One region of the Vibrio sp. B1Z05 genome, then DNA from elsewhere that is predicted to be linked to it. Evidence: predicted binding sites of a transcription regulator. Region 1 holds the regulator's gene; each other region holds the start of a gene.

What was found. Region 1 encodes PurR, which represses purine synthesis genes. Its sites were predicted from a motif close to TNANGNAAACGTTTNCNTNA; they were not measured.
Region 2: glyA (serine hydroxymethyltransferase) is a predicted target of PurR. The motif match lies at 1,537-1,556, and genes of this name have one in related genera.
Region 3: purM (phosphoribosylformylglycinamidine cyclo-ligase) is a predicted target of PurR. The motif match lies at 2,832-2,851, and genes of this name have one in related genera.
Region 4: ihfA (integration host factor subunit alpha) is a predicted target of PurR. The motif match lies at 2,591-2,610, and genes of this name have one in related genera.

Annotation. Positions count from the first base shown of each region.
Region 1 covers NZ_CP130463.1:1,715,277-1,719,316, reverse strand. Annotated here, with positions in the region: gene QV280_RS07795 (putative signal transducing protein) at 1-241, opposite strand, end outside; gene QV280_RS07790 (TVP38/TMEM64 family protein) at 269-955, opposite strand; gene purR (HTH-type transcriptional repressor PurR) at 1,113-2,129, opposite strand; gene torD (molecular chaperone TorD) at 2,293-2,943, opposite strand; gene elyC (envelope biogenesis factor ElyC) at 3,028-3,795, opposite strand; gene cmoM (tRNA uridine 5-oxyacetic acid(34) methyltransferase CmoM) at 3,974-4,040, shown strand, end outside.
Region 2 covers NZ_CP130463.1:641,742-645,781, forward strand. Annotated here, with positions in the region: gene gmhB (D-glycero-beta-D-manno-heptose 1,7-bisphosphate 7-phosphatase) at 1-537, shown strand, start outside; gene QV280_RS03040 (YitT family protein) at 688-1,287, opposite strand; gene glyA (serine hydroxymethyltransferase) at 1,613-2,863, shown strand; gene QV280_RS03050 (M48 metallopeptidase family protein) at 2,936-3,427, opposite strand; gene QV280_RS03055 (hypothetical protein) at 3,822-4,040, opposite strand, start outside.
Region 3 covers NZ_CP130463.1:2,046,656-2,050,695, reverse strand. Annotated here, with positions in the region: gene QV280_RS09295 (S1 family peptidase) at 1-969, opposite strand, end outside; gene purN (phosphoribosylglycinamide formyltransferase) at 1,136-1,720, opposite strand; gene purM (phosphoribosylformylglycinamidine cyclo-ligase) at 1,723-2,763, opposite strand; gene upp (uracil phosphoribosyltransferase) at 3,055-3,681, shown strand; gene QV280_RS09275 (DUF2066 domain-containing protein) at 3,787-4,040, shown strand, end outside.
Region 4 covers NZ_CP130463.1:1,273,124-1,277,163, forward strand. Annotated here, with positions in the region: gene pulA (pullulanase-type alpha-1,6-glucosidase) at 1-2,352, opposite strand, end outside; gene ihfA (integration host factor subunit alpha) at 2,768-3,070, shown strand; gene purT (formate-dependent phosphoribosylglycinamide formyltransferase) at 3,170-4,040, opposite strand, start outside.

The DNA of each region.
Region 1 (4,040 bases):
CACAGCGCCAATCTGAGCTGTGATTGTGTCTATCTTCAAATTCTGCAATCAGGGCTTTGGCTTGCTGTTGCTTGTGCTCGTCGACTAGCCACAGATAGGGCAGGCTAGAGTCATCCATTGGCAACTCTCCTTGCAGACCAAATAACCCTTCTCCGCGCACTTCTACCTGAATGCGATGACTACGCAAAAGCTCACATAAAATATGAGCTTGAGGCGGGTTTTGCGCAACGTATAACTTCATGAATATCCTTTAGGTTGCGATGATGGATTAAGCAGGGCTAGAGCCGTTTTGTGGTCGAATCTTACCCATGATCCACTTAGCAATGAGCGGGAATAAACCTAACAGAGCAAAAGAAGCCAATACGGTAGGCGAAACAATGCCAGATAAGCTGTCTATTTCTGCCAGTTGCGTCCCAGCGTTTAGATACACCATAGTCCCGGCCAGCATGCCAAGTTGGCTAAATACATAGTATTTTACAACCGAGATAGGGGTTAGCCCCATCAATAGGTTAATCAGGAAAAACGGAAATACGGGAATTAGACGCAATGAGAATAGATAAAAGGCACCGTCACGTTCAACGCCTTTGTTAATGGCGTCAAGTTTAGAGCCAAACTTAGCTTGTACCCAATCACGCAATAGGTAGCGACTGCTTAAAAAGGCTAAGGTTGCGCCAATGGTGCTGGCAAATGAGACCAATAGTAAGCTGGTCCAGAAGCCAAACAGTGCTGCGCCAAGTAAAGTCACCACCGCAGCGCCAGGAATGGAAAAGGCCGTAACAAATACGTAGCCAATAAAGTAGATAGTCGCTGACAATACGAAGTTATTTTCAATATGCGTATTGAGGGCCAATTGCTGAGTTTTGGCATTTTCTAAAGTGAAGTACTGACCGAAGTTGATGCCGAGTAATACAATCGCTGCAACTAAAATTAGCCCGATTATCAATTTCTTATTCATGAGAGCGTCCTTATCATCCTGAGTAAGTATAGAGACAGGATCAATAATAGGAAACTTTCACCAGTTGCGTATTTTATTTAATTTATTCTCAGCAGATACAAATAAAAAAGGCTAGAAATCATTAAGATATCTAGCCTTATTCAGTTAAATGGTCACGTTAACTAGCGTTTAGGTTTCTCACGCTTGAGCGCTCTACCAACTCTGGGTGCATTTCAAAAATGCGGCGGTCGTGCTCTTTATTTTTAATGCGCTCTAGCAAGATCTCAAAGGCGGTTTTACCCACGCGACGTTTTGGCTGATGTATCGTGGTAAGAGGCGGCGCAAAATAGCCAGCTAAATCGATATTATCGTAACCAATTACAGAGATATCTTCTGGAACGGCAATGCCATGTTGAGTCAGACGGCTAATTAAACCCAGCGCCATGATGTCGTTAAAGCAGAAAATAGCCGTAGGGCGTTCACTTTCTGCAAGAGCAACCAGTTTGTCAGCCGTTTCAACTGCGGTATCACATTCAAAGTTACCTTCGAAAATGAAATCGTCGTTGTACGGGATATTAGCTTGAGCCAATGCTCTTTTATAGCCAGACATACGCTCAATACAAGCAAGCTTTTCAGTTTGACCGGTTAAACAGCCAATTTTCGTATGTCCATTTTCAACCAGATATTTAGTGGCAAGGTAGCCACCTTCTTCTGAGTTATCAATGATCTTGTCTGCAGAAGAGGACTCTGGGCCCCAATCCATCACCACTTTAGGAATGCCTGGGTGAGAATCTAGCATTTCACGTAACTCTTCGGTTAAGTCAGAGCACATCACTAATATTCCATCTACGCGCTTTTCGGCAAGCATACGAATGTAATCGCGCTGCTTTTCGTACAGTCCGCCAGTGTTACATAAGATCAACGTATAGCCTTGACGATAACAGTAACTTTCAACGCCATCGACCACTTCCGCGAAGAAGGGGTTAGTGGATTGAGTTACCAACATGCCAATGGTTCTAGTGGTGTTGCATTTTAAGCTACGAGCAACCGCACTTGGCGCATAGTTGAGCTCTTTTACAGCTTCCATAACACGTTCTTGTGTTGTTTCAGCCACAAAACGTGTTTTATTGATAACGTGTGAAACTGTAGTGGTGGAGACACCAGCCAGTTTTGCGACGTCTTTTATGGTTGCCATAGGAGACCTTGTAAATATAAGTAATGATTATAAAATGCGTTGAATTATTGAGTAATTTGCACTCAAAATCACATTGCAAACGATTGCGGGGGAGTCTAGCCATAAATGATGAAACTGACAACGCATTTATGACGATAATGTGAATCTATTTTCGGTAACTGAGCTATTTTTCATTACTGAGATAACGACAATCAATTTCACAAAATTTAACTAACAGTTCAGCGACCGCAGAATAGAAACCAAATTCATCATATTTAGTGCAGTTTACCGAAAATTGTGGAATCCAACTCAGTAAATGTTGCTCAATGAATGACTTCTGTTCGCTAAGGGCTGATTCTAGATGTGATTCCATTTCTAGCGCGTTTGAGCGCATGATTAGATTGCCAATAAAGTCGAGTTCAACAGCCAGATGATCGGCAGGCTCGTTAAAGCACTTATCCACTTCAATGCCATGCTCTAACATAACTTGCGTCATCTGCTGAGCAGGGGTGCCAGTAAGCGCCTTGTTTTCATCAATATAAACAGAGGCGCAGGGCTGGGCAGTTTGTTTGTCAGAGGCTAAAAATAAGTCGTAGAAATCAGCGGATAATTCAAGTTGAGCACCCGGGCGTTGTTGCAGTCGCTCAAGAGCATCCAGTAAGCGTTTAGCGGCTGTGGCTAGGGTTTCATTTTCGGCTAAACCATTAATGAAACCCCTCACTTCAGGGGTTTGATAGGCAATCAGTTCGTCTTGGGTCAGCTCTTTAGAAAATAAGCTGGAAAACCACCAATAAATTTCTGCCCGCTGTTCATTAAACTGCTTGAGCTCTTGCATTGTTTAACCCATAACTCGTTAGCAAACTACAACACCAGCTTCTAAGTTGGCGAAAATATAGACGTTCACTAAATTATGAGTCACTTATTTGCTACTGACAAGATCTCGTATGTTTTTCCACCACTTACCCATAGTTTCGTGCCAGTAGCGTTCCGTTTGCTCTAGGTATCGTGCTTGCGGTGTGTACTTTTGCCACGCTTGATTAATATTGGATTGGGCTAAGTAATTGGTCGGTGCTGGAGTAGGGTTTAGACCGGCGCTGTGAAACTCGCGCAGGGCGCGTTCCATATGACTGGCCGAAGTAACCAGTGACATATGCTTTTCACCGACAAAGCCCGCTGCTTGTCTGGCTTCTTCCCAAGTATCTTGCGCCGTTTCTAATAAAATAATATCCGATTTAGCCACGCCTAGTGCTAATGCCACCGTCGCCATCATTCGTGCTTGGCTCATTTCTGAGCCGCCATCATAGCCAGATAAAATCAATTTTGCGCCGGGATACATGCGCAATATACGAATGCCTTCACTAAGGCGCATTAACGCGGTGCGACTTAATTCAGAGGTTGGCGGAATTTGCGGATCAATCACATGCCCACTGCCTAGCACCATCACATAGTCTAAGCTTTCTGCTGGTGGTAAAAAGGCCGTGTATTTGCGCTCTAATGGTTTGAGCAACGAGGTAGACACAGGCTGGAATGAAATAGCAAAAATGGACGCTAATGAAATAAAAATAAAGATACAGCCAGACTTATGCTTGCGGGTAAACATCACCAGCGCTAGGCCAAAGAAACCGATAAGTAGCATTGCAGGCAGTGGCATAAGGAAGGCAGTAATGATTTTTTTCAATTCAAACATATTGGGTTAAACCATTTCCTAAGTTCTGTAGGGTAAATTGGTGTCACGAGTTAAAATGTCGTGTTATCGGTCGGTTTTTTAGTCGATCGGAGGGGCAAATCGACAACCGCTCTTTATTCTTGACGTCCTTGTGACACAATACGAAACTCACTCAAATAACATCATACATTAATTAAAAGTGACACAAGATCGTAATTTCGACGACATTGCCCACAAATTTGCCGAAAATATTTATGGCTCAGACA
Region 2 (4,040 bases), 1.1 Mb from region 1:
TTTTTGGATCGTGATGGTGTCATTAATGTCGATCATGGTTATGTCCATGATGAGCATGATTTTGAATATATCCCTGGAGTTTTTGAAGCGACAGAGCAGCTACAAAAAATGGGTTATATGTTAGTGCTAGTGACCAATCAATCGGGCATTGCACGCGGTAAGTTCACCGAAGAGCGATTTGAATCGTTAACGCAGTGGATGGATTGGAATTTTTCTGATCATGGTGTGGAGTTTGATGGTATCTATTATTGCCCGCACCATCCTGAGCACGGTATCGGTGAATACAAACAAGATTGTGATTGTCGCAAACCTAAGCCGGGCATGTTTATTTCGGCGCGAGATTTTCTGAAAATTGATATGGAAAATTCGGTTATGGTTGGCGATAAAGCCGAAGATCTTATGGCAGCAGAAGCCGCTGGCGTTAAAACTAAGATTTTAGTGCGTACTGGTAAACCTGTTACCGACAGAGGCGAAGCGATTGCAACAGTTGTACTCGATAGCATTAAAGATGTACCCGCTTATTTATCGCAGCAATAAGGGGTAATTGGCGATTTAGTCGCTGAGCTTTTAAGTTGAAACTATGCTTCACAGGCTTTGACTATGTCAAAGCCTGTTTTGTATGTGCTTATATCTGACTACAGGTGTAAATCTTTCGCTGAGCGGTGAGTGCTTACCGTGAACGAAATACTATTGATAATGAACGGTATAGCGAGTGGGCTTATGGTTCATCCATAAAATCATATTGATAAAGACGGCGGCAACAATCGACCAAGCAATTAGCGTTAACGGAATAAAATACAGTGAGCAGATAAGGATAGTGATATCAAACAATAACTGACTCTTTCCAACCGACACGCCAAATTTATCCTGAATGACTAGGCACAATACGTTTGATCCCCCCAAACTCGCTCGATGACGAAATAGCACCAATAAGCCGAGCCCAATACACATCCCGCCCGCAATAGCCGCAAAAATTGGGGATAGAAATTCAAACTTAACCAAGTGATGCAGATTATCGGCCATTATTGAGACCAAAGAAACGCATATGACACTATTAATGGTGAAGCGTTTGCCTAATCGAAACCAAGCTAGAAAATAAAAAGGGATATTGACCAAAAAGTACATAGTACCGAAGCTGAGGTCGATAAACTGGGTAAACAGTAAGCCTAACCCTGCTGTGCCTCCCACGATCATTGATGATGACTTTAAAAAAAAGATCCCAATGGCAACCAACAAGGTGCCGGTAAAGATAGCTGCGCAATCTTCAAGAAAACTGTGTTTATTCATTGGAGTTAACCTCACAAAACCAGTCGCGAATAGTATAGGAAAAGTGCGCTTTATCGAATTGTTTCGGCAAAATTGTCGTTAACATCGTGTAATTTTTGATTTACACGGTGTAAAGTTGAAGGCCTCAAATAAGATAATCCCATATTAGACCTTTATTCTGTAGGAAAATTAGGTAAATATACCTATAAGAAACAGGGACAAAAAGAATTTGTGATACAAATTTATTTCGGTAAAATGCCGCCAATGCCGTGACGAAAACGTTTGCGTTTAGTCATTGTATGGCTTTTTTAGCTATTTACAGTTTAATCTGAGTCAGGAGATACAGATGCTAAAGCGTGATATGAACATCGCTGATTACGATGCGGATCTATTTGCCGCTATTCAAGAAGAGACAGTGCGCCAAGAAGAGCACATTGAGCTTATCGCTTCAGAAAACTATACAAGCCCACGGGTAATGGAAGCACAGGGTTCACAGTTAACTAACAAATACGCCGAAGGTTATCCGGGCAAGCGTTACTACGGTGGCTGTGAGTATGTTGATAAAGTTGAAACTTTAGCTATCGAACGTGCATGTGAATTGTTTGGTGCAGATTACGCGAACGTTCAGCCACACTCAGGCTCACAAGCCAACAATGCTGTTTATATGGCGCTGCTAAATGCTGGTGATACTGTTCTAGGTATGAGCCTTGCACACGGCGGTCACTTAACTCACGGTTCTCCAGTTAACTTCTCTGGCAAGCTATACAACATCATCCCTTACGGTATTGATGAGAATGGTCAAATTGACTACGAAGAAATGGAAGCACTGGCTGTTGAACACAAGCCTAAGATGATCATCGGTGGCTTCTCTGCTTACTCACAAGTGTGTGATTGGGCGCGTATGCGTGAAATCGCTGACAAAGTGGACGCGTACTTCTTCGTTGATATGGCGCACGTTGCAGGTCTTATTGCAGCAGGTGTTTACCCTAACCCAGTTCCACATGCGCACGTTGTAACAACTACAACGCATAAAACTCTGGCAGGTCCTCGTGGCGGCTTAATCCTTTCTAACGAAGGTGAAGCGCTGTACAAGAAACTGAATTCAGCGGTATTCCCTGGCGGTCAAGGTGGCCCTCTAATGCACGTTATCGCGGGTAAAGCGGTAGCCTTTAAAGAAGCACTAGAGCCAGAATTTAAAGATTACCAAGCTCGCGTTGTTGTTAACGCAAAAGCAATGGTTGCTGAATTCTTAGCGCGTGGATACAACATCGTATCTGGCTCTACTGAGAACCACTTATTCCTTGTTGATCTTATTGATAAAGACATCACAGGTAAAGAAGCTGATGCTGCTCTAGGCTCTGCGAACATTACTGTGAACAAAAACTCGGTACCGAATGATCCTCGCAGCCCATTTGTAACATCGGGTATTCGTGTAGGTTCACCTTCAATTACTCGTCGTGGCTTCACTGAAGAAGACGCGAAAAACCTTGCGGGCTGGATGTGTGACATCCTAGACAACCTAGGTGATGAGTCAGTTATTGAAGCAACTAAAGCTAAAGTACTAGAGATTTGTAAGCGTAAACCTGTTTACGCATAACGGGCAAAACAATAGTGAAAATGAAAGCGAGCCTTTAACGGTTCGCTTTTTTATTGCCAGCAAGATAGCGACTTAGCTTTCTAGATAGATCATAAACAAGCGCGCATCGAGCTCAAGTTGGTGATAGTTCGGTTCCATATGACAGCACAAAGCGTAAAACGCTTTGTTGTGCTCTTTTTCTTTGAGGTGTGCCAGTTCGTGCACGATCAACATACGCAATAAAGGCTCAGGCGCATTTTTAAATACGCTAGCGATACGAATTTCGTTCTTAGATTTTACTTTACTGCCTTGAACTCGTTGTACATAAGAGTGCAAACCCAGCGCATTGTTGATGAGATGAATTTTGTTGTCATAGATAACTTTACTCAGCGGCGCTGTTTTCTTTAAAAAACGGTTTTTAATTTGCATCGTGTACTCAAACAGGGCTTTTTCATGTTTGATACTATGTTGGGTAGGGTAGCGCTGCTCAAACCATTTTTTGAGATTGCCTGACTCGATTAGTTGGCTAACAGGCGTCACTATATGTTCGGGATAACCTTGAACATATCGAAGTAAAGGGTTCATCGTATTCCAATTGAAAGGCTAGAAGCGCTTTATTTTACCTGATTTTGTTACATGGCAAATAAAAAAAGTATCCACTTCATGCAAGGCATTGCGCATTTGTGGTGCTTTAACCGAGTAATTGCGCTCAAAACGCCTTAATGTATAGTCATCAGACTCATTGAGGCGTTGCTTTCTCGGACAGATATTTGTTCTAAGTCCCACTCTTTGGCACAGCTTTCTAATACATTATTGGACATAAATAATTTTGCTTAAAGACCAGTCAAGCCTAACGGCATTAGATTTAATTATGAATATTGCAGCGATAAGCACAGACTTTGAATGAAAACATGCATAGACATTCAAAAGGTAAGATATTCAGTTCAAAGAATTTCGCAGAAAACAAAGCCCCCTTAACTTAACTAAAAAATGTGGAATAAAAGGCCAGTATTGCCAAACCAAGCACAGAACTACCCAGAGCAAAAAATAGCCAAAGTAAACTAGATTTGAACGCCAACATTTTAGTGTTACAAATTTCAGCGCAGATCCAGTAGTTTTCTAGCAAATCTTTATCTAGATCAAAATTATCCTTCTTTAAGGATTCATAAGAACAAAAACAATCTAACATATCGTCGTG
Region 3 (4,040 bases), 330 kb from region 1:
TGGTTCTTTCTCCTCAACAGTCACCTTCTCAACCTTATGATTTACCTTTTCAACAATGCCAGATTGTCGGTTTTCCTCGCTAATGCGCAGGTGAGTGGTGATCTCTGGATCAATTTGGTTGTTGAGTACATCGGTAATCCAGAAGTCGTAATCGGCGACTTCAGTAAATACCGAGGTAAGGCTACGCAAAGGTGTGCCACAGATTTTAGGACCAAAACTAGTGATGCCTACTAAGATATTTCGTCCATTGTGCGTCCAGTAAAGCGGGCCACCTGAGTCACCGCTACAGGTTGAATTTTTTAACTGAGTTATGGGATTATAATCGCCGTCAAAGCATAAGTGCGATTGGGTAATACTATCGCCGAATTCTTGTCGACATTTTTCGTTATCCACTAACGATAATTCTACCTTTTGTAGCGTAAGGGTCTCTTTCTTTTGGTATGTGTTGCGACCATGTCCAACGGCAATGAAGTGTGCCATGGCATCATATCGATATGATTCATCAATTGCCCAGTCGACGGGGTCACCAATTTGTCTTGGAGCTTCGAGCTTCAATATTGCAATGTCATTGGGCAGTCTGGTCGCTATATCGTCATTATAATCATTTCGATAGTAAATATTGCTGATGCGGCGACTGAAGCCTGAAATGGTAGGGTGATTGACTCGTTGATTTTGCGGCATAAATACAACTGAGGTATACAGTTGATTTTCTCGATCATTATAAATGCAATGCGCAGCGGTTAGCACATACTGTGGGGCAATTAATACGCCACCACAATAGGGGTAATAGCGGTCATTGGAGCCATATCCCGAGGGGTCATAATATAAGCTAACAAAAGAGCGATAGTCTTTTACGGTAGCATTAATACCGTTGACTATATAAGCGCTATTTTGATTTTCTGGAGTTGGTGCGCTGTGAGCACTCACCGTGAATAAACTAAGAAGAACAGTGAGCCATGGAATGCGCATATTAACCTCGTTATATGAAAACTAAGATTCTATAATGCTGATTAAATACTCGCCATATGCAACAAATTTTCAGAGAAAGGGTTTTTTATTATTTGTGACATGAAAACAGAGAATAGTATTGAAAAAAATCAATCTATTTGCGGTAAAAAGAAGCGTTATGGGGTAGTTATTGCTGCCAAACTACGCGACCTGAAATGATATCTTGAACCACTTTAGGGTAAAGAATATGCTCCGCTTTTTGCACCTTAGCTAATAGTGATTGCGGACAATCGTGCGCTTCAATCGCAACTTTCGCTTGCTCTATGATAGGGCCACTATCTAGCTTTGGCGTGACAAAGTGCACGCTACTGCCGTGTTCACTATCTCCAGCTTCAATCGCGCGCTGGTGGGTGTGTAAACCTGGATATTTAGGCAACAAAGAAGGGTGGATGTTGATCATTTTACCTAGGTAATGATTCACAAAACCGTCGGTAAGAATACGCATGTAACCTGCTAGCACAATGATATCGGGCTGATAGTCATCAATAATGCTCATCACCGCTTGATCAAAGGATTCTCGGTCAGAGAAGTCGGTATGCGATTTTACATGGGTAGGGATATTGGCTTGCTGTGCTCGCTGTAAACCAAATGCATCAGCGCGGTTACTGATAACCGCACTGACTTGACCGTCAATGTCGCCTTTAATACAAGCATCAATAATAGCCTGTAAATTACTTCCATTCCCTGAAATTAAGACGACAATTTTAGTCATTATTATTTGATCTCTACTTGCTCTTCTTCGCCATTTGCTTGTGCAATTTGACCAATAACCCAAGCGTTTTCACCTTCTTCTTTAAGAAGTTGAACAGCTTGCTCAGCTTGATCTTGAGGCAAAGCAACGATTAGGCCAACACCACAGTTAAATGTACGATACATTTCGCGAGTGTCAACGTTACCGTTTTCTTGTAGCCAGTTGAAGATAGTAGGCCAGTTCCAGCTGTTACCATCGATAACCGCTTTAGTACCTTCAGGTAGAACGCGTGGGATGTTTTCCCAGAAACCGCCACCAGTAATATGAGAGATAGCATGGATATCGTGCTTCTCAATCATTTTAAGTGCAGATTTGATGTAGATTTTTGTTGGTTCTAATAGGTGTTCGCCTAGAGGTTTGCCTTCTAGATCTTGGTTTAGATCCGCTTTAGACACTTCAAGGATTTTACGAACTAGTGAGTAGCCGTTTGAGTGTGGGCCACTTGAACCTACTGCGATAAGTGCATCACCAGCGGCAACTTTAGTGCCATCAATGATGTCTTCTTTTTCAACAACACCTACACAGAAGCCAGCAACATCGTAATCGTCACCTTCATACATGCCTGGCATTTCTGCTGTTTCGCCACCGATTAGTGAACAACCAGATTGCACACAACCTTCAGCAATACCCGCAACAACGTCAGCGGCTGTATCTATGTCAAGCTTCCCTGTTGCATAGTAATCTAAGAAAAATAGAGGTTCAGCACCTTGAACGATAAGGTCATTTACACACATAGCCACTAAATCAACACCGATGGTGTCATGTTTTTTCATGTCTAGTGCAAGACGCAGTTTAGTACCAACGCCGTCTGTACCCGAAACCAGTACCGGTTGCTTATATTTGGTTGGCAATTCGCATAATGCGCCAAAGCCACCAATGCCACCCATGACCTCTGGACGACGTGTGCGCTTTACAGCACCTTTAATTTTGTCAACCAGTGCGTTGCCAGCGTCAATGTCTACACCAGCATCTTTGTAGCTAAGAGAAGCCTTGTTACTACTCACGGGAAATTCCTCGTTTAGATAAAGTTAGGGAAGAAAAATCGGCGCTATTCTAACAAGGGATAATCGACAATAGCAAACGTTTGCGTGGTTATTTACGTTTGTTATTGATTTATCCCCCTTATGTGAGAGAAAAATAACCACAAAAACCGAATTAGATAGGTAAATTGAAGCAATAAGCAGATTGTACTCGCAATCAATAATTAATTGCTCACTAATACCTATGTAGCTCGTAAGTTAGCATAGTTTGGGTATATAATTCGGAGGTTTATTGAATTCAGATTGGAGAAAGATATGAGAGTTGTTGAGGTAAAACATCCACTTGTAAAGCATAAACTTGGTTTAATGCGCGAAGGTAACATTAGCACTAAGCGTTTTAGAGAGTTAGCAACTGAAGTGGGTAGCCTACTAACTTATGAAGCAACCGCTGATTTTGAAACAGAACGTGTCACTATCGAAGGATGGGATGGTTCGGTTGAAGTTGATCAAATTAAAGGCAAAAAAGTAACTGTAGTGCCAATCTTACGTGCCGGTCTTGGCATGATGGACGGCGTATTGGAACACATGCCGAGTGCTAAAATCAGTGTTGTGGGTATCTACCGTGACGAAGAAACATTAGAACCTGTACCGTATTTTAATAAGTTGGCATCATGCATTGATCAACGTATTGCTCTAGTTGTTGACCCAATGCTAGCAACTGGCGGGTCTATGATTGCAACTATTGATCTATTGAAAGAGAAAGGCTGTAAAGTTATTAAAGCACTGGTTTTGGTTGCCGCTCCTGAAGGTATCGAAGCGCTAGAAAAAGCGCACCCAGATATCGAGCTATTCACTGCAGCTATCGACGAATGCCTAAACGACAAAGGCTACATTGTTCCGGGTCTTGGCGATGCGGGCGACAAGATTTTTGGTACTAAGTAACGCTAAATAAAACCATACGGTAGGGTACTTTTAAACAGGCTCTACTTGTTGGTTTTAGTATCTTCGCTTATCCTTTTCTAACTAATTAATATTACTGAGTTATTTATGCGATTATTAGCTTGTTTGCTAGCAACATTAACCTCTTTTTCTGCACTTGCGGTTACCAAAGTGAATGTGTTTGATACTGATGCTGTCGTTTTTGAACAGCAAGAAGGAGCCAAACACAGTGGTGAAGAGTTAGCGCGCCGCGAAGGCATGCGAGAAGTTATTGTACGAGCAACGGGTGATTCAGCCTCTTTAGATAATCCAGTTGTGCAAAAAGCCATTACCCAAAGTAGCCGTTTTTTGTCGACGATCAT
Region 4 (4,040 bases), 440 kb from region 1:
GGCAAGATGCTTAGCTTGGGTTTCACTTACCGCATTTTGCTCATTGGGATAGACAAAAGCGCCATTACCAAACCCTTGCGATGCTCTTAACTGTGTTGATTGATCAAAGGGTGAACCGCCACGCACTGCATCACGCATGCGATCGGAAAATGATCCTATACCCGTGCCGTATAAATTGAGTTGTGACGCTTGCTTGAACATTTTATCGTTGGCGACTTCGCCAAAATCCCAGCCCTCACCATAAAAATAGACATCTGGATTGATGGCTTTGGCAGCATCTAATGAGGCTAATATCTGCGATCTTGGATGATGTCCCATAAGATCCCAGCGAAATGCGTCGATTTTATAATCTTTTGTCCAAACCAAGATGGAATCTGTGATCAGTTTTTCCATCATGGCTCGCTCTGGAGCGGTGTTGGCGCAGCAGGTGCTCTGTTCAACTTCTCCAGTGGTAGGGTGCAGTCTGTGATAGTAGTTAGGGACAATTTTATCCAACACTGATTTGTCAGCAAGGCCTGCGGCGTGAGTATGGTTATACACCACGTCCATTACGACGTTCATTTTTATATCAGACTTAATTGCCGCAACCATAGTGCGAAACTCTAAAATACGTTGCATGCCATTGGCACTGGTGGCATACGATCCTTCAGGTGTTGAATAATGAAAGGGATCATAGCCCCAATTGTAGCTGTCGTTGTTAGCGATGATACCGGTTAACTCTTGTACTAGTGGCGTTGTTGAACTGTCTTTGTTTTTGAGCTGTTGCAGTACTTGTATTCCTGTTAGGGAGCTTTCGCAGTATAAAGAAAAATCGGCATGACGCAGCAGCTGTGGATTGGTCTGACAAAGGGTTTTAAACGGCTGATTGATATCGGCAATTTCAGTGATTTCTTCATTGATAGTGGCAATATCAAACACGGGTAATAAATGTAAGTGACTCGCTCCACGCCGTGACAGTGACTTTAAATGTTTTACAGGTAATGAATTATTGTCAGTAAAAGCAAGGTATTTGCCTCTATGTGCTTCGATTGTGGAGAGATCAAGGGCAGAGAAGTCTCGTACATGAGTTTCATAAATTATAAAAGATGCGGGATTTTTCTGCGCTATAGGCGCGCGCAATTCATCCCAACCAGCAGGCTTTAACCTGGGGTGATTAAGATCGACCACTTGGCTATGCTGAGAATTGGTAGAAAGACTTAACGAATAAGGGTCAGTAACTGACACGGTTTCTATTTTTGCTGAACTAGGATGAAACAGAGTCACTTGATAATGATAAAAATCTCCGTGCCCAAGGTTGGCGTATTCAACAAACCAACTACCTGATGCATAATCACGACGCATGAGAATCGGTGTATCAGCCTGCATCTGTTGGTTAAACGGGATGAGTTTAACTTGTTGTGCAGTAGGCGCCCAAACACGAAATGCAGTGGTGTTTGTCTCACTATTAAATACGGCGCCAAATTGAAGATCTTTTGTTTGTTCAGCATACAAGGCATCTAATAATGATGCAGTTTGCACTCTGGTTACGGATTGTAATTTAGATAAGTTATTCGCATCTTTATCGCCCTGATTATAACTGGCCACCCAGATCTGACCACGAATCAAATGATCAATTGAGTGTTCAGACTCCTTATGTTGTATCTGGTAAGCTTTAAACTGCGTTGCAAGGTGAGGATATTGCTGTTTCCATGAATCCTCGTTAGTTTCAACAAGCGCGAGAGTGATAGAAGCTCCCTCAATTAGATCCTCTTGTTCGTTAACACTCATTCCTCCTTTTGGCGCAATGACCAGTTGAGCTTGGTCAGTTTCAATAGGAAGCAATATCAACGAAGGTGTAATCCAATGTGCTTTGGCACCCTGTAGAGCAATAGAGGATTTAGGCAGAGTTTTTGACGGAGTATAAAAAACACGATTAGTATCTTTGAACACGTAGCCTACCTTAGCGCCTGCTGAAGGCGATTTTGCGAATATCAGCTTTAAGTGGGATGTTTGATAAGTAGGATCAAAACTGTGCGGCGTAAAATTAACGCAACTTGCGTCGGCTTCGATAGGGATATCCCAATACAGCCCATAATCAGGATCACGGCCGGCAGGTTCTAGCCCATAATTCCATTCTGTGTCGTCACTTTGATAGCCAGAACATGCTTCGGTGTTCCAAACATGTAATGTGTATTCGGTGCTCGTTTGACCTTCATTGAAATATATTCGTGCAATATTGGGGTTACTTAATGTCGCGCTAGTCAGTGTATTTTGTTCACTAGAACCACTGGAGCAGGCGAGGGTAGAGAGTGCAATTATGCTACTAAAACAGAGCTTAAAATAACCTTTAAAAGGTGAAAATAATGCGGTCATGAAATTCCTTTTCCAACAACTTTTATCGCCAATTTGTGTAATGAAACCATTAAAATCATTACCTCAGCTTATCTGTCTTTACCAATATTCCTTATTAACATAGTAGAACAACCGACTGAAATTACTGAAAATATGACACTTTTTTGTAATCTTTACTTATAATTAAGTAGCCTTTAATTATAAAATTTAACGTAAATGTAGTTGAATTTTCTAAGTGTCTAATTCTTATAAATTTTATTTAGAAAAAAGTTGGCGAAAGTGAAAACCTTGTCATACACTTTCGAACGAGTCATCAATATGTAGTTGATTGTAGAGACAAATTTTAGGAGCTAACGTAAGGTTTCATTGAGTTTGAAATCGTGGAGGGATTAACTCCTGCGTAGCTATTGATTCATCTAGCTTTGAGGGAAGTTTTATGGCGCTTACCAAGGCCGATTTGGCTGAAAACCTGTTTGAAAATCTTGGGTATAGTAAACGGGATGCCAAGGAAACCGTGGAAGTGTTTTTTGAAGAAATTCGGAAATCACTCGAAAGTGGCGAACAGGTAAAACTATCTGGATTCGGTAACTTTGATCTACGGGAAAAGAAAGAACGTCCTGGACGAAACCCAAAAACAGGGGAAGATATACCTATTTCCGCACGTCGCGTGGTCACATTTAGACCCGGTCAGAAGCTGAAAGCTCGCGTTGAAGAGCTGAAAAAAGACGACGTAAAATAATACGTTGCTCATTAACAGTTTAAATATTTAGCGGTTTAACAAAAAAGAGGTCTTAAGACCTCTTTTTTAGTATCTAGTGTCAGCTAAAACTACTAAGCGTTAGTAGTTAATTTTGATTTTCTTAGCGGCGCTCGTTGCCGAGTGGACGGCTAACGTAGTGTCTTTGGCGCGAGTTAAAATCACTCCTAAGCGGCGGCGACCATCGATATCAGGCTTACCAAATAGGCGAATTTGCGTATCAGGATTAGCAACGGCTTCGTCGATGCCAGTGTAAGAAAGATTAGTTGAAGTGCCTTGACCAAGAATCACAGCGGAAGCTGCCGGCCCGGTTTGTCTGATCTTATTGATTGGGCTGCCGGTAAATGCACGCACGTGCAGGGCAAACTCAGACATATCTTGAGAGATCATAGTCACCATACCGGTATCATGCGGGCGAGGTGAGACTTCATTAAAGATCACTTTATCGCCTTTAATAAACAGCTCTACGCCGAAGATGCCGTAGCCACCTAGTGCATTGACGATTTGCTCTGCAACGTACTCAGCGGCTTTGATAGCCACTTCTGACATCTGTTGTGGCTGCCAAGACTCACGGTAATCGCCATCTTCTTGACGGTGGCCAATTGGCGCACAGAAGTGAACACCATCGACAGCACGTACTGTCAGTAGGGTGATCTCATAATCAAAATCAATGAAGCCTTCAACAATCACGCGGCCTTCACCACTGCGACCGCCAGCTTGAGAGTAGTCCCATGCTGTCTGTACATCGTCAGTAGTGCGTATAACGCTCTGTCCCTTGCCTGATGAGCTCATTACAGGCTTAACCACGCACGGTAGGCCAACTTCTTCTACAGCTTGCGAGAACTCCTCAAAGGTATCAGCAAAACGATACTCAGAGGTGGTTAGGTGCAATTCTTCACCCGCAAGGCGACGGATGCCTTCACGGTTCATTGTCAGTTGGGTCGCGCGAGCG